Regions from separate parts of the Bacillus sp. C1 genome, predicted to be linked through region 2. Evidence: a T-box and tRNA genes for the amino acid it is inferred to sense, from the RefSeq annotation. Region 2 holds a T-box; the other holds one or more tRNA genes.
The links. The T-box of region 2 lies ahead of argS (arginine--tRNA ligase). A T-box ahead of a tRNA ligase gene usually reads a tRNA of that ligase, here a tRNA-Arg.
Positions count from the first base shown of each region.

Region 1: it encodes a tRNA-Arg, which carries the amino acid that the T-box ahead of argS (arginine--tRNA ligase) is inferred to sense. The anticodon was not compared.

Region 1 covers NZ_JBTMZT010000004.1:198,726-214,485, forward strand. The annotation lists gene gap (type I glyceraldehyde-3-phosphate dehydrogenase) at 1-16, opposite strand, end outside; gene cggR (gapA transcriptional regulator CggR) at 43-1,071, opposite strand; gene ACX5JI_RS14815 (glutaredoxin family protein) at 1,207-1,452, opposite strand; gene rpoN (RNA polymerase factor sigma-54) at 1,462-2,766, opposite strand; tRNA gene ACX5JI_RS14825 (tRNA-Arg) at 3,199-3,274, opposite strand; gene ACX5JI_RS14830 (hypothetical protein) at 3,457-3,648, shown strand; gene ACX5JI_RS14835 (DUF1657 domain-containing protein) at 3,797-4,003, shown strand; gene ACX5JI_RS14840 (YhcN/YlaJ family sporulation lipoprotein) at 4,097-4,585, shown strand; gene spoVAC (stage V sporulation protein AC) at 4,620-5,096, shown strand; gene spoVAD (stage V sporulation protein AD) at 5,097-6,110, shown strand; gene spoVAE (stage V sporulation protein AE) at 6,111-6,461, shown strand; gene ACX5JI_RS14860 (DUF1657 domain-containing protein) at 6,473-6,679, shown strand; gene ACX5JI_RS14865 (DUF421 domain-containing protein) at 6,701-7,570, shown strand; gene clpP (ATP-dependent Clp endopeptidase proteolytic subunit ClpP) at 7,823-8,404, shown strand; gene ACX5JI_RS14875 (HPr family phosphocarrier protein) at 8,733-8,990, opposite strand; gene whiA (DNA-binding protein WhiA) at 9,013-9,963, opposite strand; gene mgfK (gluconeogenesis morphogenetic factor MgfK) at 10,051-11,004, opposite strand; gene rapZ (RNase adapter RapZ) at 11,008-11,889, opposite strand; gene ACX5JI_RS14895 (NUDIX hydrolase) at 11,910-12,368, opposite strand; gene trxB (thioredoxin-disulfide reductase) at 12,744-13,697, opposite strand; gene ACX5JI_RS14905 (tetratricopeptide repeat protein) at 13,776-15,287, opposite strand; gene ACX5JI_RS14910 (acyltransferase) at 15,419-15,760, opposite strand, start outside.
Region 2 covers NZ_JBTMZT010000023.1:517-8,333, forward strand. The annotation lists gene ACX5JI_RS25960 (MBL fold metallo-hydrolase) at 1-505, opposite strand, end outside; gene ACX5JI_RS25965 (DegV family protein) at 751-1,578, opposite strand; gene ACX5JI_RS25970 (hypothetical protein) at 2,100-2,324, opposite strand; gene ACX5JI_RS25975 (multicopper oxidase family protein) at 2,625-4,283, opposite strand; gene argS (arginine--tRNA ligase) at 4,548-6,236, opposite strand; T-box leader at 6,281-6,494, opposite strand; gene ACX5JI_RS25985 (class I SAM-dependent methyltransferase) at 6,535-7,311, opposite strand; gene ACX5JI_RS25990 (BrxA/BrxB family bacilliredoxin) at 7,360-7,794, opposite strand.

The DNA of each region.
Region 1 (15,760 bases), on a different contig from region 2:
TACCAATTTTAGTCATTTGAATTTCCTCCTTGGGGGATTATATTAAAGGGTAATACCCTTTGTTAACTGTTTTGCTGCACCTTCATCTGTAATTAGAATTGAAGTGTGCCCTTGTTTAATTACAGCTTGTATTGCTTTTGCCTTTGAAGATCCTCCAGCGACCGCAACAACATGAGATACGTTTTGTAAATCTTTAAGTTGCATGCCCACTGTTTGTACTTTATGAACAACATGACCTTGTTCATTGAAGTAATAACCGAAAGCCTCGCCGACTGCTTCACTTGCTTTAATTTTCATCCAATCTGCTTCTGAAGTACTTCTGCGACGTGCCATCGTTAACGCATCACCTATTCCATGAATGACGATATTGGAAGATCGAATCAACTCAAGAACTTCTTTCACGGAAGGTTCCGTCACAATGGACGCATATGCTTCGCTACTTACATGATCTGGAACATACAATAAGCGGTAATTACTCATCGTATTTTGTGCCATTTTCGCACAAATGGTATTAGCTTCTAATTCCACGCCTTCTCCAATTCCACCACGTGCTGGGACAAATAGCATATGTAAATCCTTGCAATCTAGTTGCATCATGTCCGCAGCAGCAGCTAGCGTTGTTCCTCCAGCCACAGCAACGATATTATTCGCTGTCAGACGGTCTTTTATACAAGTAACACAAGCACGGCCCATCTCCAGTTTGACCCACGGTGATTCATCACTATCACCAGGGACAACGAAAACTTCATCCAAGTCTAATGTTTCCTTAAGTTGTTTTTCTAAAACCTTTAACCCGGAAATTTCTTTCATAAAGTCTTCCAAAGCAAGAACTAAAGCTGTTCCTTCTTCTGTCAAAGTCATTCCAGAAGAAGCGACGTGAACTAAGTTTTGTTCTTTCAAAACTTGCACTTCACTTCGCAATACTCGTTCTGTCATACCAAGACTTGCAGATAAGTTTCTTCTTCCGATCGGCTGCATAAGCCGAATGTACTGAAGAATTTGCATTCTTGTTTGCATAACAGGTAGCAGATCAGGTAATAATTTTTTTGTGTTCTGAATCCATGAGCGCATATTTTTTCTCCTCACTACATTGGTTCATTTTCCATTGTGGTCACTTTATGTCCCGTAGTGACATTTTATGTCCCACATAGGTTAAAAAAATAATCCCTGCTACGTGTATTATTGTAACAGGAGATAGAAACTTATTCAACTCTTAACTGCATTGTTTATATAGTTTATTATGACGTCTTTGTGAATGACACCGCATTCCGCCTGTTTTCCGTTAATTTCTACAACAGGAATCATAATTTGATACTTTTCTAAGAGCCCATCATCTTCATATATATCTATTTCCTCAATTTCAAAAGAATACACCTTTTGCACTTCTTTTAAGACAGATTTCGCCTTTTCGCAAAGGCCGCAGTCCCTCTTCGTATATAAAACAACTTTCATCTTCTTCACCTATCCAATTGTTTTTCGTAAAGAAGAAGCGGGAATATTCATTTGTTCTCGATATTTTGCAACTGTTCTACGAGAAATAACAATTTCATGCTCTTCTTCTAACAATTTGGAAATTTTTTGATCGGAAAGTGGTTTTTTCTTATTTTCTTTTTCTACAAGCGTTTGAATCAATTGTTTAACACGCTTTGTAGAAACAACTTCATCTTCTGTTGTCACCACTGCATTACTAAAAAAGGATTTCATCTCAAATAATCCGTGCGGCGTTTGTACATATTTATTACGTGTAGCACGGCTAATAGTAGATTCATGTACTCCTAGTTCCTCCGCCACCTCTTTCAAAGAAAGTGGTTTTAAATATGCCAGACCATTCCAAAAGAAATCACGTTGCTTTTCTATAATGATTCCCATCACTTGTAAAATCGTCTGTTTCCGCTGTTTTAAACTCCGCATAATCCATTGTACGTGCTGATATTTCTCTGATACATAAGAAGCAACTTCACTCTCACTATTATGAAGAAGCGCACTATATTCTGAATGAATTTCAATTCTTGGCATATTCCGTTCATTCATTTGTAAAACGAGACGATCACCATCTTTTTTCACTGCAATATCCGGGACGATATAAAGTGGTTTCTCAGCAGAAAACGCAAGCCCTGGCTTCGGCTGTAACGATGTAATACAATCAACAGAAGCTTGCAATTCTTCATTACTGCATTTCATCATTTGAACAAGTTTGCGCCAATCTTTCTTAACAAAATAAGAAAAATGTTCATCTACAATCATTTCCGCAAGTACATCTCTTTTTTGTAAGCGCTTCAACTGAAGGGATAAACACTCCTGAATATTACGAGCTCCCACCCCTGCTGGCTCTAATGACTGAACGAGCTCCATAGCACGTTCTACTATATGGATAGGTGCGGCAAGCAATGCTGCTAATTCTTCATTTGTTTCTTGTAAATAACCATTTTCATCCATGTTCATAATGATGAACGAAGCTATCTTTCGCTCTATTTCATCTATTTTGTAATACTGTATTTGATCCAATAAATGCTGCTGAACCGTTGCCGAATCCACGCTATAAATTTCCATTTGATTTTCGACTTGTTTGCTTGTACTTTTACTTTTCGAACTCTTTTTCTTCTCCCTCTCAAAGCCACCTAACTCAATAAGGGGATTCTCTAACGATTGCTCATACAAAAATTCCGATAGTTCTTGCACATTATATTGGAGCATTGTAATCGCTTGCCTTAACTCTTGTGTCATCGTCAAACGTAAGCTTTGTTCTTGTAAAAGACTTGCCTTCAAACTAATCTCCCCCTTGTTTCTATTGTACAATAAGTTTACGAAAAGGAAAATCCTGCATATATCCTTATTCCGAATATTATTAATTTATATGTATTAATGAAAGTCGCATCTTACAACCGAAAAATGAATAATATTGAGAGAAAATAATAAAAAAATATATATACATCTAATTAAGAAAAGTGATTTATCTTTTTCTGCTCCTCTATAAATCCATTTTGATTTTCCGACTTATTTGCTTTGGCTGTAAAAATACAAACTGTTCTACGCATAATTGGATACTCTCATCCACCTAAAAAGCATAGTTTGATGTTGATTTTTCATTTAGATTTACATAAATCATAACTACATATTAATAGTAAGTCCTATAACTAGATATAACAAGAGAAAAATAAAAAAGGTCCTAACCTACAAATGTAAGTTAAGACCTTTTGACGCGCCCAGAGGGATTCGAACCCCCGGCAGACGTGGTACCGGAAACCACCGCTCTATCCGACTGAGCTATGGGCGCATAAACAGTATATTGGTAATTATATCTCCTTATGCTAATGTACGCAACCACTATGATGCAAAAATACTGTCACAGTATCTTTCTAAAGTACGACTTATTTTAGCCTATTATCTTTCGTTATATCTACAAATCCTACATTACGAATGTAAAAGGATTTTATTACAACAGAGAGGAGATCCTACATGTTCTTAAAAAAATACAACGGGTTACTTCTTGCAATAGTCGGTGCTGCTATTGCTGTTTTTGCTGTTCTTTATCTTCAACACCTACCTTACATTTATAAACTGTGCATCAAAATATTTGCAGCACTATTAGTGATGATTGGATGGACCATCGCCAGTGAAACGAAACACTCTTACAAAAAAGAGGGATAACGACGTATATAAAGCGTCATTATCCCTCTTTTTTATTCCCAAATCTCAATACTTCTAAAGAAACAAACCTAAATTTGGAAATTATATTTTGAAGCCGATTTACAAATTATAAGCTTTGAATGCACATCCAATAAGGGGGATTTATTCAATGACTGTTATTACAAAATTAAAACAAACTGTTTCTGGGTTAAAAAGTGCACAAGCAAGTTTAGAAGGCTTCGCTCTTGATACAGACAATCAGCAAGCGAAACAACTTTTCCAAACAGCTGCACAACAAACGCAATCGGTTATCGATTCTTTAAACCCACGAATCGAAGAAGTTCAGCAAGAAGAGCCCCAATATTCACAACAATAGTGCATCATCCTCTATGATGCACCGCAACAAGGTGATCTTAGATCATCTTGTTGCAATTACATTACATAAAGCAATAGAAATGGAATGATTGCAATGCGAAAATTTAGCACCATTACCGTATTATTCGTGCTTCTACTAGGTTTCATAACAGGATGTACGAGTCATTTAGATAAAGAAGTAAAACAAGAAACACATAAAAAAACAGAGAAAAAAAAGGAACCTCAGTTAACGAAAGTAAGCATGGAGCAATCTTTTAATCAATCTATATCACATGACGCGAAGAAAAATGTACTTGCCATGGAAGAAATACTAGAAGCTAGGGCTGCTAACTCTAACACAGATCTTTACATAGCTGTTAAACCAGAGCATCATGAACGTTTTCAATTAAAATCATTAAAAACAAAAATTAAAAAACAATTGAAAAAAGAGAACCCCACTTTCAATATCTATGTCAGTACTGATCGAAAGATTTTCATGCTACTAGATAAGCTGGAAAAGAAAGTTAAGAACAAAGAGGCTGATAAAGAATACATTAAAAACAAACTAAAAACAGTTCACACAGAAATGAACTCCAATACTTAATTGTACGTTCTCTAAAAGAAAAGGATGGATTCACATGGCAAGTAAAGATAAAGATTTAACACCCGTACAACAAGAATATAAAAAATTTGAACAACAGCGCGAACCGAAGCGGCCCGTAGTAAAAAATTGTATAAAAGCCTTTTTTGTAGGTGGTTTCATTTGCTTCATCGGTCAACTTATTTCTACCTTCTATATCACATACTTTGATTTCACAGAACGTTCAGCAGGAAATCCTACCGTCGCAACACTAATTTTTATTTCTATGTTACTTACAGGCTTCGGTGTATATGACCGCCTCGCCCAGTTCGGCGGCGCTGGTACAGCTGTACCCGTTACCGGATTTGGAAATTCCGTTATCTCTGCTTGTATTGAACATAAGACAGAAGGTTTTGTCCTTGGAGTAGGTGGCAATATGTTTAAATTAGCCGGATCTGTTATTCTATTCGGTGTATTTGCCGCTTTTGTTATCGGTCTTATTAAGACCATTCTCATTCAATTGGGGGGACTGTAAATGTTACTAGGACACCGAACATGGATATTTGAAAATAAACCAGTCATTATTTCAACAGGTGTCATCGGTGGACCATTTGAGGCAAATGGTAAAATTCCTGAAGACTTCGACACCCTTCATGAAGATTTATGGCTCGGACAAGATTCTTATGAAAAAGCGCATAGAGTTTTATTTGAGGAAGCTTGCAGTCGCGCAACTGAAAAAGCCAATCTCCGAAAAGAAGACATTCAATTCATTTTAGCGGGTGACCTTATTAATCAAATTACGCCCTCTAGCTTCGCTTGCCGTACACTCGGTGCTCCCTATATTGGGTTATTTGGTGCTTGTTCTACTTCTATGGAAGGCCTCGCTCTTGGTGCCAGTATTGTAAATGCAAAAGGAGCAAAATATTTATTAACCGGAGCCTCAAGTCACAATACTGCTGTTGAAAAACAGTTCCGCTATCCGACTGAATACGGTGGACAAAAACCACCTACCGCTCAGTGGACTGTGACAGGAGCTGGCGCCGCTCTTTTGAGTGATCAAGGTGAAGGTCCTCGCGTTACGTCAGCGACAATTGGACGCGTTGTTGATATGGGCTTAACAGATCCCTTTAACATGGGAGGCGCAATGGCTCCCGCTGCTGTCGATACAATCGAAGCACATTTACGCGAAAGACAAGTTGATGCATCCTACTATGACTTAATCGTAACAGGCGATCTTGGTCATGTCGGACGAGAAATAGCCTATGATTTACTGCATAAGCACGGAACGAAAGTAACAAGCGAACAATTTCAAGATTGCGGATTACTTATTTATAGAGAAGGTCAGCCTGTAATCGCAGGCGCAAGTGGCCCAGGCTGCTCTGCGGCCGTCGTATACGGACATTTGTTAAACAGAATGAAAAAAGGTGAGTTCAGCAAAATACTTGTCGTAGCTACTGGCGCACTATTATCTCCGCTTACCTTCCAGCAACAAGAAACCATTCCATGCATTGCTCATGCCGTATCAATTGAAACTGGAGGTGTACAATAGATGATCTTTTTTTGGGCTTTTGTAATCGGCGGATTGATTTGTGTAATCGGACAACTTCTATTTGATGTCGGTAAACTTACGCCCGCTCACACAATGTCAACGCTCGTTGTCGCTGGTGCAATACTAGATGGATTCGGTCTATACGAGCCTTTAATTGATTTCGCAGGAGCTGGTGCGACAGTTCCCATTACAAGTTTCGGAAACGCTCTTGTTCATGGAGCTATGGCTGAAGCTGCAAAACATGGCATTGTCGGTGTTATAACGGGAATGTTCAAAGTAACCAGTGCTGGTATATCTGCTGCCATTATTTTCGGATTTATCGGCGCACTACTCTTTAAACCAAAAGGATAAGAGGTGTTCTCATGACTGTTATTGCGAGTGTAAAAACATGTCTCGCTAGTTTAAAAAGTGCACAGGCAAGCTTAAGTACACTTTCCCAAAATGCCTCTGATGAAGAAGCAAAACGGGTCTTCCATGAATGTATGATGGAGATGGACAGTGTAATCGCTGACCTTAACAGTAGAATTTCTGTATTAGAAAGAGAAGAACCTCAATATAAAGGATTTTAGGAAAACAGGAGGGAATAAACTATGCCGCATTTACCAGACTGGCTGATTGTCATTATACGTTCCTTCGCTATCTTAATTATTTTATTCTCAATAACAAAGCTGCTTGGAAAAAGACAAATCTCACAGCTTTCATTTTTCGAATACGTTGCAGGCTTAACAATCGGTAACATCGCAGCTGAAGTATCGACAGGGCTTGAGCGGAACTTTTGGCACGGTATTTCTAGTATGCTTGTTTTTTCTCTCATTCCATTTTTCGCAGGTCTAATTGCCTTAAAAAATAAACATCTCAGAAATTTTATTGAAGGAAAAGCGACGGTTTTTATAAAAGATGGAAAAGTCCTTGAAGATAATTTAAAAAAGGAAAATTATACGATCGATGAGTTACTAGAACTTCTAAGACAAAGGAGTGTATTCAACATATCTGATGTTGAATTTGCTGTATTGGAATCTGGCGGCGAACTCAATGTCTTGTTAAAAAGAGACAAGCAGCCGCTTACTCCAAAAGATATCGGTTTACAAGTCGCACCTGCAAAAGAAACACAAACGGTAATTATGGATGGAAACGTACTAGATGAACCTCTTTCGGCTAGTGGTCATAATCGCGCTTGGCTTCATGCTGAACTAGAAAAAATCGGAGTCGTAATAGAAAATGTGTTTCTTGGACAAGTTGATTCTTACGGACAACTCACTGTCGATATTTATGATGATAAAATTCAAATACCTTCTCCTCAAGCTAAGCCGTTACTCTTAGCTTCTTTAAAAAAATGCCAAGCGGATCTAGAATTATTTTCTTTAGAAACGAAATCAAAATCAGCAAGTCAAATGTATAATGAAAATGCAAAACAAATCGAAAAGATCCTAAATAAAGCAACCTACCTCTTAAAAGAATAGGAAACAAGAGAACGCTTCTATAAGAAAAAGCGTTCTTTCGTTTTTTCACAAACAACATGATTCTCTCCGTACGTTTAAATTTATATAATTCGGTTATGATGTTGAAGATACATAAGCAGGGAATTCCAAAAATATAGCGAATAAATCATGTTACAACTACATATTTTTTTGATTTAAAGTGGTTTTGTTTGACCTTTATTGACCATAATTGTATTATAAGATTAAGAAAGCTTTCAAAGGAGGAAATAACAGATGAATTTAATTCCTACAGTAATTGAACAAACAAATCGTGGAGAACGCGCTTACGATATTTACTCTCGCTTATTAAAAGACCGCATCATTATGCTTGGTAGCGCAATTGATGATAACGTAGCAAACTCAATCGTTTCTCAGCTTCTATTCTTGGAATCTCAAGATCCAGAAAAAGATATTCATTTATACATCAACAGCCCTGGTGGTTCTATTACAGCAGGTATGGCAATTTATGATACAATGCAGTTTATTAAACCAAACGTATCAACAATTTGTATTGGTATGGCTGCATCTATGGGTGCTTTCCTACTTGCAGCAGGCGAAAAAGGAAAACGTTTCGCTCTTCCAAACAGTGAAGTAATGATTCACCAACCACTTGGCGGTGCACAAGGACAAGCAACAGAAATCGAAATCGCTGCAAAGCGTATCCTATTCTTACGTGAAAAATTAAACCAAATTCTTGCTGATCGCACAGGTCAACCATTAGAAGTTCTACAACGCGACACTGACCGTGACAACTTCATGACAGCAGAAAAAGCACTAGAATACGGCTTAATCGATAAAATCTTTACAAAACACTAAACAAAAAATGCTATCGCCACGTGCGATAGCATTTTTTGTTGACTGCCATTCACAATATATCCTTCAACAGCCTGAAAAGGGAAATGCTAAAAAATTATAAAGTGAAACATGGTGAGCTGACGAGGTTTGTTTATATAAAATGGTGAATGAAGTTTTATCAGCGATTTTTCAAATATATCAACCGTTTCTCACAATATATCGTAAATTTGAATATATCAGCGATTCGACAAAAGATATCGACTAACCAACAAAAAACGACAAAAAAACAGGAGCCCCCTAGCTTCTGCTTCCAAATAAACTGAAAAGCTATCGCTCCATGCGATAGCTTTTACTGTTTATTTTGCACGTAAGCAGCTAACGCTTCTAACGCTTCTTCTGCATCTGAACCTTCTGTTATAATCGTTATATTGCTGCCAGACCCAATAGCTAAGCTCATAATCCCCATGATGCTCTTCGCATTGACTGTTTTCCCATCTTTTTCAATAAAAATATCAGCGTGAAAACAATTTGCCTCTTGTACAAACAACGCAGCCGGACGTGCTTGCAAACCATTTTTTAATGCCACCTCAACTTGTTTCTGAACCATAGCTCCCATTTCCCCTTTACCGTTATTTTTTTGCTACCGGTTCCCCCGCGCGTAATTTCTCTGCAATTTCATCGATTTTACGCAAGCGATGATTAATACCTGATTTACTGATTTTCCCCCCAGATACCATCTCGCCTAATTCTTTCAATGTTACATCTTGATAACTAATACGTAATTGTGCAATCTCTCGCAGTTTATCTGGCAAAACATCCAGTCCCACTGTTTCATTAATGTAACGAATATTTTCAATTTGCCTTAAAGCGGCACCAATTGTTTTATTTAAATTGGCGGTTTCACAATTCACTAGACGATTGACCGAATTACGCATATCGCGAACAATACGAATATCTTCAAATCTTAACAATGCATTATGCGCGCCAATAATATTTAAAAACTCCGTTATTTTTTCCGCTTCTTTTAAATACGTAATATACCCTTTACGCCTTTCCAACGTCTTACTATTTAAATCAAATCCGTTCATCAATTCACATATAGAATCATTATGTTCCTTGTATAACGAAAAGACCTCTAAATGATAAGATGATGTTTCTGGGTTATTTACTGAACCACCTGCTAGAAATGCCCCTCGTAAATATGATCGTTTGCAGCATTTCTTTTCAATCAATTCCTGTGAGATATTACGAATAAACGAAAAGTCTTCCCTGACAATATGCAAATCTGCTAATATTTCACGGGATTTCTCAACAAGCCGAACGATATATACATTATTTTTCTTCAGTCGCATTTTTTTGCGAACAAGCAATTCTACCGTCACGTCATATCCTTTTTTGAGCAATGTGTAAATTCTTCTCGCAATTGCTGCATTTTCTGTTTGAATATCAATTGAAAGACGACGATTTGAAAAAGAAAGTGATCCGTTCATTCGAAGCAGCGCTGATAGTTCTGCTTTCTCACAACACTCCTTCATCTCAAGCTTTGTCAGTTCTTTCTTTGTCTCTGATGCAAATGACACGGCCCCACCTCCTTATACAATATTTCGGAACAAAAATCTTGTCCTATATGAATGAGTAGCGTTATCTCATTCTGAGATAACGCATGTTTATAACAATGAATATAAGATAGAAGCTAATTTTAATGTATCATGCCTTACAACTTGATCATCATACTTTGCTAATTCATCTTGAATTAAACAAATGTTACTTTCAGCAAAACGTTTTTCATCAACTACAACAGGTGCAGACATCTCTTCTGCATACAGACTACGTAACTCAGCAGGAATGTTACGATTATTTACAATCGCTGTATCGATAAAAGGCGCTCCAAGGTGATCATGCAAAGCCTGCACATGATCAAATGCTGTATACCCCATTGTCTCCCCAGCTTGCGTCATAACATTACATACGTATATTTTTTTTGCATCTGCATGAAGAACAGCATCACCTATTTTTTTCACAATTAAGTTTGGCAAAATACTCGTATACAAACTACCCGGTCCGAAGACAAGTAAGTCTGCCCGCTGAATTTCTGCCAACGTTTCATGCAGCGGTTCGACATCACCAGGTGTTAAAAACACACGATTGATTTTCTTCCCAAAATACGGAATTTTCGATTCACCTGTTACAATTTCTCCATCTTCTAGTTCTGCGTGAAGTACCACACTTTGATTGGCCGCTGGTAAAACACGCCCTCTCACATTTAATACTTTACTCGTTTCGGTAATAGCGTGGAAAAAGTCTCCTGTAATCGAGGTCATACCAGCTAACAATAGATTACCTAATGCATGACCCGTCAAACCTTCTCCGGATGTAAAACGATGTTGAAATAAAGCTTCCACAAGCGGTTCGACATCTGATAACGCAACAAGCACGTTACGAATGTCACCCGGTGGTGGAATTTCTAACTCATCACGTAATCTACCCGAACTGCCACCATCATCGGCTACTGTAACAACCGCCGTAATATCAACGGGATACTGTTTCAACCCTCGTAATAAAACAGACAGTCCAGTTCCGCCCCCCATGATAACAATTTTAGGTTTTCTCTCTTTTTTCATCCCTTAATGGCCCTTTCTCTTCTCCACATCACGATGAGATATATGAACGATATATTCTGGTTTCAAATATTTTCCTAAGTACTCTGTAAGTGTAACAGAACGATGTTGTCCACCTGTACATCCAATTGCAATTACAAGCTGACTCTTACCTTCCCTTTTATAATGTGGAAGCATGAAAGTAATAAGATCCGTCAGTTTTTCTAAAAACTTATGTGTCTCATTAAATTTAAGCACATATGACGAAACTTCTTCATCTAGTCCTGTTAACGGCTTCATCTGTGGAATATAATATGGATTTGGTAAAAAACGAACATCAAATACTAAATCTGCGTCAATTGGAATACCGTATTTAAATCCAAATGACATTACATTTACACGAAATGCTTGCTCATTTTCTGTAGAAAATAAATGAACAATTCTTTCGCGTAATTCTTTCGGTTTTAGCTCAGACGTATCAAGTACAATGTTAGCTCTAGCCTTCATGTCTGTTAATAAACTACGCTCAGCCTCAATTCCTTTTAGCGGAAGTCCCGTTGGCGCGAGCGGATGCGAACGTCTCGTTTCTTTATAACGCGTTACAAGCGTGTTATCTCTCGCATCTAAAAATAAAATATGCGGAATGATCCAAGTGCGTTCTGATAAATCATCAAGTGCTCCCCATAAATGTTCAAAAAATTCACGGCCACGTAAATCAATACCAAGTGCCACTTTATTCATTTTCCCTTTTGAATCTGCCATCAGTTCAACAAACTTCGGCAATAACATAGGTGGTAAGTTATCTACACAAAAATATCCTAAATCTTCAAAACTTTGCAGAGCTACTGTTTTTCCTGCACCGGACATTCCTGTAATAATCACCATTTTAATATCATTATTTGCTGTCATTGTATCCCCTCCTTGAAGATTTAGCTTGGATCCAATCGATATGAAAGTAATTCAAAGTCTGGTGTATATACAAACGTCCCGTAAATGATTCCATTTCCTTTAATTAAATAATCAATAATATGATAGTCTCCAGGCGCCATTGGTAATTCATCAATTTTATCAAATGTATGCCAACCAATGATGCCTTCTTCGCTTTCCAATTTGTTTTCTCCTGCAAAATCTGTCGCTAAAAAGGAGAACATCATCCACTCAGAAACAACTTTATCACCTTCTTGGATGACGAAAGTGAAGACCCCCTTTAACGCTGGGTTCTTTAAATAAATACCTGTTTCTTCACGATATTCGCGAACAACGGAGTCCCTTACTGTTTCACCGCGTTCCATTTTCCCGCCAGGTGCAACCCACCAGTTCCGGCGTGGTTTTTGTAATAGGAGAACTTCATTACCTTTAATTAACACACAGTTTGTGACCCTTTGCATGCTTCTTCACCTCAGCTACTTATGACAAATTTCTTCATCACATACTCATTTCATTATACTATCAAAAACAGTTTGTCACAATGAAGGAGACTAGGCCTTAAATAAGCTGAACTTTGAGGCGGGAGTCTTACTGCCCGCAAATAGCAGGATAAAAAATCCCTTAACGAATTTTATCGTCAAGGGAACTCAGCTATGTAAATTCATTTTAATTTTCTGGCCTATAAGCTATGGCGATGAAAACAGTTTTCTACTTACTTAAAATTTCGCTTTATGTACTCCATTAGAAATGCAACAAATATTTTACATTTCTAATCAAAAAATAAAGAAAGCTACCCTTTATACAGGTAGCCTTCTTCCCTAAACAGTTTTATATCCTTATTCTGTTACAGCCTTTAATTCTTCTAACAACTCTTCTACGTAGTGTTGTGCACTTTGCGCTGCAATACTACCATCACCAGTTGCTGTTACAATTTGACGAAGCATCTTTTCGCGAACATCACCAGCTGCGAAAATACCAGGAACTTTCGTTTCCATACGCTCGTTCGTTTCAATATAACCATTTTCATTTGTAATACCGAGCTCATTAAATGGTTTTGATAATGGTAACATACCAATGTAAATGAAAGCACCATCTGTTTTAAACTCTTGCTCTTCACCAGTGTTAACATCTACAAGCGTTACACTACCTACTTTACCATTCTCTTCATTGATTTCCTTCACAGTATGATTCCAAATGAAGTCTACTTTCTCATTTTGAAAAGCACGATCTTGTAAAATCTTCTGTGCACGAAGAGCCTCGCGACGGTGAACGATTGTTACTTTTGATGCGAAACGTGTTAAATATACACCTTCCTCAACAGCAGAGTCTCCGCCGCCAACAACAACAAGTTCTTTCCCTTTAAAGAATGCGCCATCACATACTGCACAGTATGATACACCGCGGCCGCCAAGTTCTTTTTCACCTGGTACACCAATTTTTTTGTACTCTGCACCACTTGCAACGATAATTGAACGTGTTTTATATTCTTTTTTACCAGCTACAACCGTTTTATATTCTTTGCCATCGATAACTGCTTTCACATCACCATATGCATACTCAGCACCAAATTTCTTCGCATGCTCAAACATTTTATTTGATAAATCAGGCCCTAAAATGGATTCATAACCTGGATAGTTTTCTACATCTTCTGTATTTGCCATTTGTCCGCCTGGAATACCACGTTCAAGCATAAGTGTGCTTAAATTTGCACGAGACGTATACACTGCAGCTGTCATCCCAGCTGGTCCAGCACCAATAATAATGACATCATAAATTTTTTCTTCTGACACACTACTCACTCCTATTCATTCCTACACGTAACTTACCCTCATTATACTGTTAGCATCTGTTTTTTCCCAATGATTTGCCTATGCGTGAGTACGCTTTACCACTTGCACATATTTCCTCACAGTTGCCACAGATACATTATATATATTTCCTAGTTCGGCCTGTGTCATTTTATTTCTCCGCTGACCACGCACAATGTATTCGATTGCCGCCGACCACCCAAAGACATTCGTAAAAGCCATTCCAGATGTATATAAACGTATAAAAGTACAAAACCAAAAATGCAAACATTCTTCAATCAATTCATCATCTTTACTTGTATAGTTATATAAAGCATCCGCAATCCTAATACACTGTTCAAATGGCTGTAATTCACCTGGGATACTCTTATGACTGCTCACCAAAAAGAAATATTTCGCTAATTGCGAAACAATCGGCACACGATTTTCCGCCTGCGTCACATCAAAGAAAAAGCCAATTTTCTCAGGTGTTGTTAATTCATTCATTAAATATAACGCTAGCATTTGCTCTTCCAACGTGTCGCTTTTCCTGAAAGATTTTTGCAGCTCTTTAAACAACATGTTCTGTCCTTCATCAGCTAAGCTTAAAGCATTCCACGGTTCTTTCCCCTTTTTATCAGGATGTAATTCTACAACAGATTGCCACATCTTTTCTGCTGTCTGTTGATCCTTTATCATATAGGCAGAGTATGCGAACCAATAGTAAAAGCTAACATCTCCTTCATAACCTTGACGCTTTAATAATTTTAACCATTTATACGCTGATTCAAAGTGACCAATTGTTGCAAATGTTGTCCCTAACTTCAACCGATGCTCAAATGACATCGGATATACTGATTTTAGTTGTTCAGCTAATGATTCTACTTGTTTGTTCTCTCCAATTGAATATAGAAAAATAAGCGTATTACATAATGCATGCATATTACCAGGATTTTTCTCTAAAATCATCTCTGTTAACTTTAATGCTGTATCTACATTTCCTAACTGAAAATGAGCAATTGCTAAATTATTATAGCCCGACCAAAATTCCGGATAATCTTTCGTCACAATTTCAAGTGTAGCAATCGCTTCTTCTAATTGTCCGTTGCGAATGTAACGATTCGCTTCTTCCTGCATGACAATTAGCTCATCTTCATCTTCAAACTCTTCCGCATCCATCGATTCTTCTTCCATAATCTCAAGTAATTCTAACGTCTCTTCCACAAACTCTTTCTCTGTAGCAATCTCTAAATATTGCTCAGCGTATTTCTTCGCTTGCTGAAACAAACCAAGATATGCGTAATTACTTGCTATAAAATAATAACACTGTTCAATATCTGGTTGTGAACGAATCAGGTTCAAGAAAATTTGATTCGATTCTTGATACTCCCCCACTTCAGATAACACCGTTGCTAATTGGCATAAAATAAACGGCTCTTTCTCACTTTGTGCCGCTCTTCGAAAATATTTAATTGCATCTTGTAACTTATTACCTTGATAAGATCTCATCCCTTTTTTATAAAAGAAATCAGCCAATTGATTAAAAGAGATAACTTGTCCGTTCTCCTTAAATATTCTTTGATTTTTCCCCATATATCCTCCAGTTTTTTGTTTTCTTCGCTCACACATTCTTTTATCTATAAGTATAAACGATTCCGTAAAAAACAAAACAGTATATTATACTCAATTATTTCCTTTTTATTCATAAAAAGAGAAGGGAAATGTTACATTTTTAACATCGACCTTCTCCCTTCTGCCATTTCTTCCTTCGTATATATGATCTGCATTGGATTTCCACCCACAAAAGCACCACTTGGTACATCCCTGTGGACAAGTGTACCTGCTGAAACGATAGCACCGTCTCCAATCTCCACACCTGGTAACACTGTTGAATTCGCCCCAATCATCACTTCATTCCCGATTATCACTTCTCCGAGGCGGTATTCCGTAATTAAATATTCATGAGCCAAAATCGTTGTGTTATAGCCAATTACTGAATTCGTCCCAACTGTAATCTTTTCAGGAAACATAATATCTGGCATTACCATAAGGGCAAATGCTGTTTT
Region 2 (7,817 bases):
TACAATCATCAGCGTGATCGCCACCCACATGTTCAATTACAGCAGTTACTTCCCCTAAATGAATAGATATTTGCTTATCAAATGTAATATCAGGTATTGGAAGAAACACCTCTCTCTGATGACCTAATTCTTTCTTTATTGCTTCCGCGCAAAACGGAATTTCTATTCCTTCTTTAACGCGCTGATCTAAGAATTCATCCTCCCATGATAAATTTTTAAGTCTTTTAATTTTTTGGTGGGTTTTATAATGAGCAATCATTGGTACATCTATTGCACTCATCCCGAATACATGATCCCAATCTGAGTGAGTAAGAACAAGAAGGTCGCCTTTAATATGTACTTCTTCTAATTGTTTAAGAAATAAATTAGCATGCTTAGGTGAGTTTCCAGCATCAATTAATAATGTCTTTTTTGTTCCTGTAACCGCTGCTAAAATTGGTCGATCCGTTTCTTGATACGGCGGTAAGTATACAATTCGATTTGATATTCTTTCTATTTTTTGCAAGTTCCTATGCTCCTTTACATGGTGACATATGTTGCCCTCATTCTTTAGAAAATAATTGTAGCTTATCAAAATTTGACATCCTCATAAAAAATACCACCTTTTCTGTATACTCCCACAGAAATAATAGCGTGTTTTTCGTTATACGAATACCAATTTATCCTATACTTATTACTAAACATTGCATCTCTTATTCTCTGAATTATTTCCATTTACATAAGAACGAAAATATCAAAAAAACCCGTGAATTATTCACAGGTTTCCCCTTTCGAAAAGCTAATGGCAATTGTTCCAGCACCTGCATGAACAGCAAAAGATATAGGAAGCGGGTAAAGTAGAAACTTCATTCCAGGAAATACTTCTCTAAAACTAGCAACCCATTCTTCTGCCCCTGCTTCATCATTAGCGTGGAAAACGTGTACTACTTTCGGAATTTCTTTTTCAAGTTCACTTCGCATATATTCTTTGCATTTTTGTATTTTACGAACTTTCTTCTCTAATACAAGTTCGCCATGTTTTACTTCTAGAATTAAGTTTACACTTAGTAGACTGCCTAGTATAAATTGTACACCTTTCACACGTCCGCTTGCATATAGGCCTTTCAAATCTTTTGGAAATACATAGTAAGGACTACGTTCCACATGTTGGAGTGTTTTTTGTATATCTTGCAAAGTCATACCATCACGGTATAACGTTTGTGCTTTTATTAAAAGTTCATCCATTGGATAACTTGTTGTTTCACTATCTATTACGATTAAAGGAAACCCTGCCATTTCTGCGGCAAGTTGCATATTTTGATAGGTACCACTTACTTTTCCGCTAATTGTGATAGCAAATCCCGCTTCATATTCTTCTTTACATTTCGAAAAAAGAGCAACCATCTCTCCTAAATTAGGTTGTGACGTCGTTACAGTTACACCTTCTTGTAACGCAGCATAGACACGTTCACGGACACCTTCTTCACAATCTTTATAGGCTGTTCCATTAATAACAATTTCAATCGGTATCACAAAATTATCTTCATTTGTTGTAAAACTTGCAGTTGTACTATCAGTAAACCAAGCAACACGCTTCATGTTGTTCCTCCCTTGTGCGCATCCTTTTTGAACTTTTCTCACAATTCTATCTATGTGAATTATAAAAAGGACTATGCTTGTTATCATAACAAGACTACTTCTCTTTTTCTACAGAAGTTGGATCATTTACGGAAAGTTTTCAAATTTCATATCGAATCTACCTGCATTTGGACACGATTTCGACATATTTAATTTTAGTAACTACTATCAAACTAAAAAATAAGACTTCTAACACGTATACAAAGTTAAAAGTCTTATCTCATTGCTTTATTTGTCATTGTAGTTTTTTTATCTAGTTCAGTTTAGCCTATATATAGATCATATATAAATCCATTTTGATTTTAGGGCATATAGCCCGCTGCTAGGAAGAACAAAAAGTGAACTACACTCATTTTCTCTCTTTGTTTTCACTTTGCATGGGGCAGGAAGAGGGGTTGACCGCTTCTATGCATGGCCAGATGCTCTCTCCCACCTAAAAAGAATGGTTTTCTGTCATTTTTTCCATTTGTATTTATATAAATTTAATCATTAATAACTTTCTCCGGTCCTCCCTTTAACATGTATGCAAAACTCGTAATAAACACTACACAAAATATAATAATAGTAGGCCACATATTAAAATGAAATTCTTTACCAACAAATAATCGATACATATTATGGAACAAAATATTAACCCCTATGATAATAGCCCCTAATATTGTACTTGTTGCAAAAACGATCAAATAAAATTTAAATTTCTCAAACATGATACGTTTACCCCTTTTCTAAAATCCCCTTAATTTAATCTGATTAGAAAATTATACCATTCCTAATTTTGATATCTATAAACCTACATACATTTAAGAATACTTTAAGGACGCATTAAGCAACTCTCCATTTTGTTCAAATTGAACCACCTTCACTTCGTTTAGAGGAGAAGGGCTTCTCGGTTAAAATGCTAAAAAGAGCAATCGTCTCCACGATCGCTCTTCAAAGGCTTGCTACAATCCTCACTAATTTTCTCACTTTATATTTAAACATTTTAGAGTAAGTTCTATAACGTAACATTACTCCGGCATATTAGGGATATTAGGATTGGGAACATAATCTGATTTATAATCTTTATATTTTACCTCTGTTACCATCCCTGCTGAAGCATGATGTAAATCATGACAGTGGAACATCCATTCCCCTGGATTATCTGCTATAAAGGCTACTTCATATTCTTCTCCTGGTTTTAAATTCAGAGTATCTTTCACAATTGGGGAACCTTCTATTGGTTTACCGTTTTTACTTAATACTTGGAAAAAGTGACCGTGTAAATGCATTGGATGATCATCCATTTTAGAACGATTTACTAATTTGACTTTCACTAAATCCCCCTTTTTCACTTTGATTGGATCAATATCAGGGAATGTCTTTCCATTAATTGTATACACCATTTCGTTGCCGTTCATTTGAGTATTCAAATCCATTGTATATGCGGCAGTATACTGTTGGTCTAATGTGAATCCTCCTAATTTCTGGACACCGTATTTCGGCATATCTAATTTTGGAAGTTTTTCTTTTTCATTTGCTTTATCTTTCATCTCTTTGCTACCTTCATACTCAATAACAGCTTTCATTCCTTTTACACCTTTTCCTTCACCATGATCTTCAACATACCATTTGCCAGGATTATTCGCCGTAAATTCAATATCATAACGTTCACCCGGTGCAATTGAAATAACTTGATCTTTAATAACTTTTGGATCATTTATTGGCTGACCATCTGTTGCGATTACTTTGATATCGTGTCCGTGAACATGAATATTATGTGATAAGTAACCAGCATTGACCAATCGAAGTCGAACTTTATCTCCTTTTTTCACTTTCAGCGGCTCTACTAAATCTCCACTTTTACCATTGATTGTGAATAAATCATACATACTCATATCATGGCCTTCCATTTGCATACCATTTGACTCTTTATCCATTTTCATATTTCCATGATCCATGCCTTCCATATTACCGGAGTCTTTTTTATCACTTCCCATGTCCATACCTGAATGATCCATGCCTTTCATATCGTTATTCTTTTTCGTATCACTGTCTTCTTTTTCTGCTTTACCTTTTGTCATCTCTTTTATTTGTTTATCGATTTCTTTTTTATCTGTTACCCATTCATCTAACATTAAGGTGTAATCTTTATCATATTTTTCATTTGTATCTTCTACAACAAGAGCACCATACAATCCTCTATCTAATTGATTAACGGAGTCTTGATGTGAATGATACCAATAAGTTCCTGGTACGTTAGCTTCAAATTCATAGGTAAAACTCTTTCCAGGCTCCACCGCATCTTGTGTAACTCCTGGAATTCCATCCATATTATTTGGAACGGGATACCCATGCCAGTGAATCGATACAGGTGCAGATAATTCATTTTTTAATGTAACTTTCACTTTTTCTCCTTTTTTCACACGAATTTCTGGACCAGGAGATGAGCCATTAAATGTCCATACTGGGACAACAACACCGTTACTTAGTTTTTGCTTCTCTTCTTTCGCTACTAAAGTAACTTCTGGTCCTTTTACAACTTGTAATGGTTTTGTTGCAGTTTCAGTCTGTGTTACCTTTTTATCGTTCATATTTTTATGATCACTTGTTGTATTTGTGGACGCAGAACATGCAGCAATTACAGATATTACGGAGATTGTAACTGCTGTTAATACAAACCTCTTCATAATAACTTCCCCCCTTCCGTTTGTTCACAATGATTATATAAAACGATTATCAAGAAATTATGGAGATACAAAAAAATGAAAGGCCCGCCACAATGTGACGAGCCTTTCATTTTAGAGTTCAATAACAATTTATGATAACAAAACTGAGGTAAATAATCTGCAATAGTTACACCTTTTCGTCCGGGAACTTCAATATAGGACGCTTTATTTTGTCTTTATCTTATTTGTAATTAACTACTACAGTAACATTAATAATTGTATTTCTTACATTTCTTCCGGAGCACCCATTCCAAGCAAGCGCAATCCTTCTTTTAACACAATCGTTACTGCATAAACAAGTGCAAGTCTGCTTTCCTTCTCTTCATTATCTTCTAAAATACGAACATTCCCATAATATTTATTAAATGCTTGTGCTACATCTAACAAATATTTCGCAATATGAGAGGGTTCATTTTTAGAAAAGGCTGTTTCAATCACTTGTGGGAATTTATTCAATAATTTTACTGTACTCCAACTATAATCATCACTTAATTCAAATGTTTCAGTTTCAAATTCAGCCTGTTCTTTTCTTAAAATGGAACAAGCACGCGCTTGTGTATATTGAACATATGGTCCTGTTTCCCCTTCAAATTTCAACATTTTTTCTAAAGAGAACTCAATATTGTGCATACGTTCATTTTTTAAATCGTGGAAAATGACTGCCCCAACACCAACTTGTTTTGCAACCTCCTCTTTTTGTTTTAAGTCTGGATTCTTCTCTTCAATATTGTTCTTTGCAAGTGTAATCGCTTCTTCTAATACTTCCTCAAGTAATACGACTTTCCCCTTACGTGTCGACATCTTTTTACCACCTTTTAAAATAAGTCCAAATGGTACATGTGCCATACCTTCTACCCAGTTATAACCAAGTTTTTTCAATACCGTAAAAAATTGAGTAAAATGTAAACTTTGTTCTGCTCCTACTACATACAACGCTTTATCAAACTCATATGTGTTTTGACGATAGAGTGCCGCTGTTAAATCGCGCGTTGCATATAACGTAGCTCCATCTGATTTCTTTATTAAACATGGCGGCATATCTTCTTTTTCTAAATTAACAACTTGTGCTCCGTCCGATTCTTCTAACAAACCTTGTTTCACTAGGATTTCAACAAAATCATCCATTTTATCATTATAGAATGCCTCTCCTTGGAAGTTGGTAAATTCAACACCAAGCAGTTCATAAATACGAGAGAATTCTTTTAAAGACTCATGACGGAACCAATTCCATAAAAAGACTGCTTCTTCATCACCGTCTTCTAATTTCTTAAACCATGCACGGCCTTCTTCTTCTAGCCCTGGATTTTCTTTTACTTCTTCATGGAATTGAACATATAACTTAAACAATTCACGAATCGGATCTTCTTTTACAAGCTCTTCACTTCCCCATTTTTTATATGCAGTAATTAATTTCCCAAACTGTGTTCCCCAATCACCAATATAATTGATCCCTACAACCTCATATCCACACTTTTCAGCGATATGTTTTAAAGAGTTCCCAATCATCGTTGAACGTAAATGTCCCATGGAGAACGGTTTTGCGATATTTGGTGAAGAGTAATCGATTACTACTGTTTTTTCTCTTCCGAAATACCCCTGCCCATATTCTTCTTTTTCAGCTAAAATCGCTTTTAATACGTTATCGCTTACTGTATGACGATTGAAAAACACATTCACATACGGTCCAACTGTCTCCACTTTTGTAAAAAATGAATCATTTAAATTTCCAGCGATTTCTTTCGCGATAATTGCTGGTGCTTTTTTATATTGCTTGGCGAGCATGAAACAAGGGAATGCTGCGTCTCCGAATTCATCTTGCTTCGGAGTTTCAATTAGATCTGTAATCTGTTCCAACGATAATTCTGAGTCAATTACTTTAAATAAACTTTCTGCGAAATTAATTTTATATTCCATATTGCTCCCTCCTTATTTTTTTAAAACAAAAAACTCGTCTCTAAAAAAGAGACGAGTTATCACCCGTGGTACCACCCTTGTTGTTCCGAAGAACCACTTTCCCGTTTATAACGAGGACAGGGGGCCCCGGCTTACTCTACTATTCATTTCAAGCAGCGTCTCTGAAGTGCGCTTCATCCGTTTCTCCGTACTAGGCTCTCACCATCCCTAGCTCGCTTTACTTCTGAACCAGACTACTCTCTTCATCTGCGACATAATATATAATTGATTATTGCTTATTATACATCTTTTCAAATAATTAACAAGGTTCAATTACACCAAAATGAAATTTCGCACTTTTTCGCTTATATACGAAGAAGTTATGCCTTTCAAATCGTGTACTACGGAAATGATCTTTTAAAACAACTCGTTTTCTAGCTACACGCTTTGCTTCTGCAATCGTTTCATCTGTAACATCGTTATACAAAGCAAAGTATTTTAAACCACGAATCCCATCTGATTCAATTACTGTTTCTTCAAACATTGGATCGAGATAAACAACATCATAACTGTTGTCTTCACAGCGCTTTAAAAAATCAAAATGCTCGGTTTTCTTCACTCTAATTCTACGCATCGCTTCATCGATTTCTGAAATACCCGCACACCACTGCTTTAACCCTTTATTCATGATATAAGCCATGTAACGATTTCCTTCTAGCCCTGTTATAACTCCTTCTTCTCCTACAACGTAGCTTGCTACAATGCTATCTGATGCCATACCAAGCGTACAATCTAACACCGTCATTCCTCGTTCTAACTTTGCAGCTTGTACAAATGGATCATGTTCTCCACGCATTAACCTCTTCACACGAAACATCGCAGAATTCGGATGGAAAAAGAACGATTCTTCTATACCTTTTGGATAAATCGCTAATCGATTCTTTCCTACAACAAGTACATCCTGATCAAATTGTTCATGTAGTTTCACCATAGATATATCATTACGTACGACAAAAGAAGATTGTAATTCTTCCGCTACCTCTTTTGCGTAAGTTATCATTTCCTCATTTGTTCGTCCTGCTGTTGTTACAATCATCTTTTCACCTCAAATATAAAGAAAAAAGGGAGAATCACTCCCCCTTTTTTAGCAATGCTTTTCAAAAGCCTGCTCTAAATTATTAATGATGTCTTCCATTGTTGCTCCTTCAATTTCATGACGATGAATGAAGTGAACAACTTCTTTTCCTTTTAATAACGCCATAGATGGTGAAGACGGTGGAATATCCCCAAAGTACTCACGCATTGTAGCTGTTGCATCTTTATCTTGTCCTGCAAATACAGTTACAAGGTGATCTGGTTGTTTTTCAGCACGTACAACTGCTTGACCAGCTGATGGACGAGCTAAACCAGCTGCACATCCGCAAACAGAATTTACAACAACTAATGTTGTACCTGTCGCATTTTCCATATATTCTGTTACAGATTCTTCAGTAGTTAATTCTTCAAATCCAGCACGCACTAACTCTTGGCGCATTGGAATTACCATTTGACGCATATATTCTTCGTATGCATTTGACATCTTGTAATCTCTCCTTCAACTTT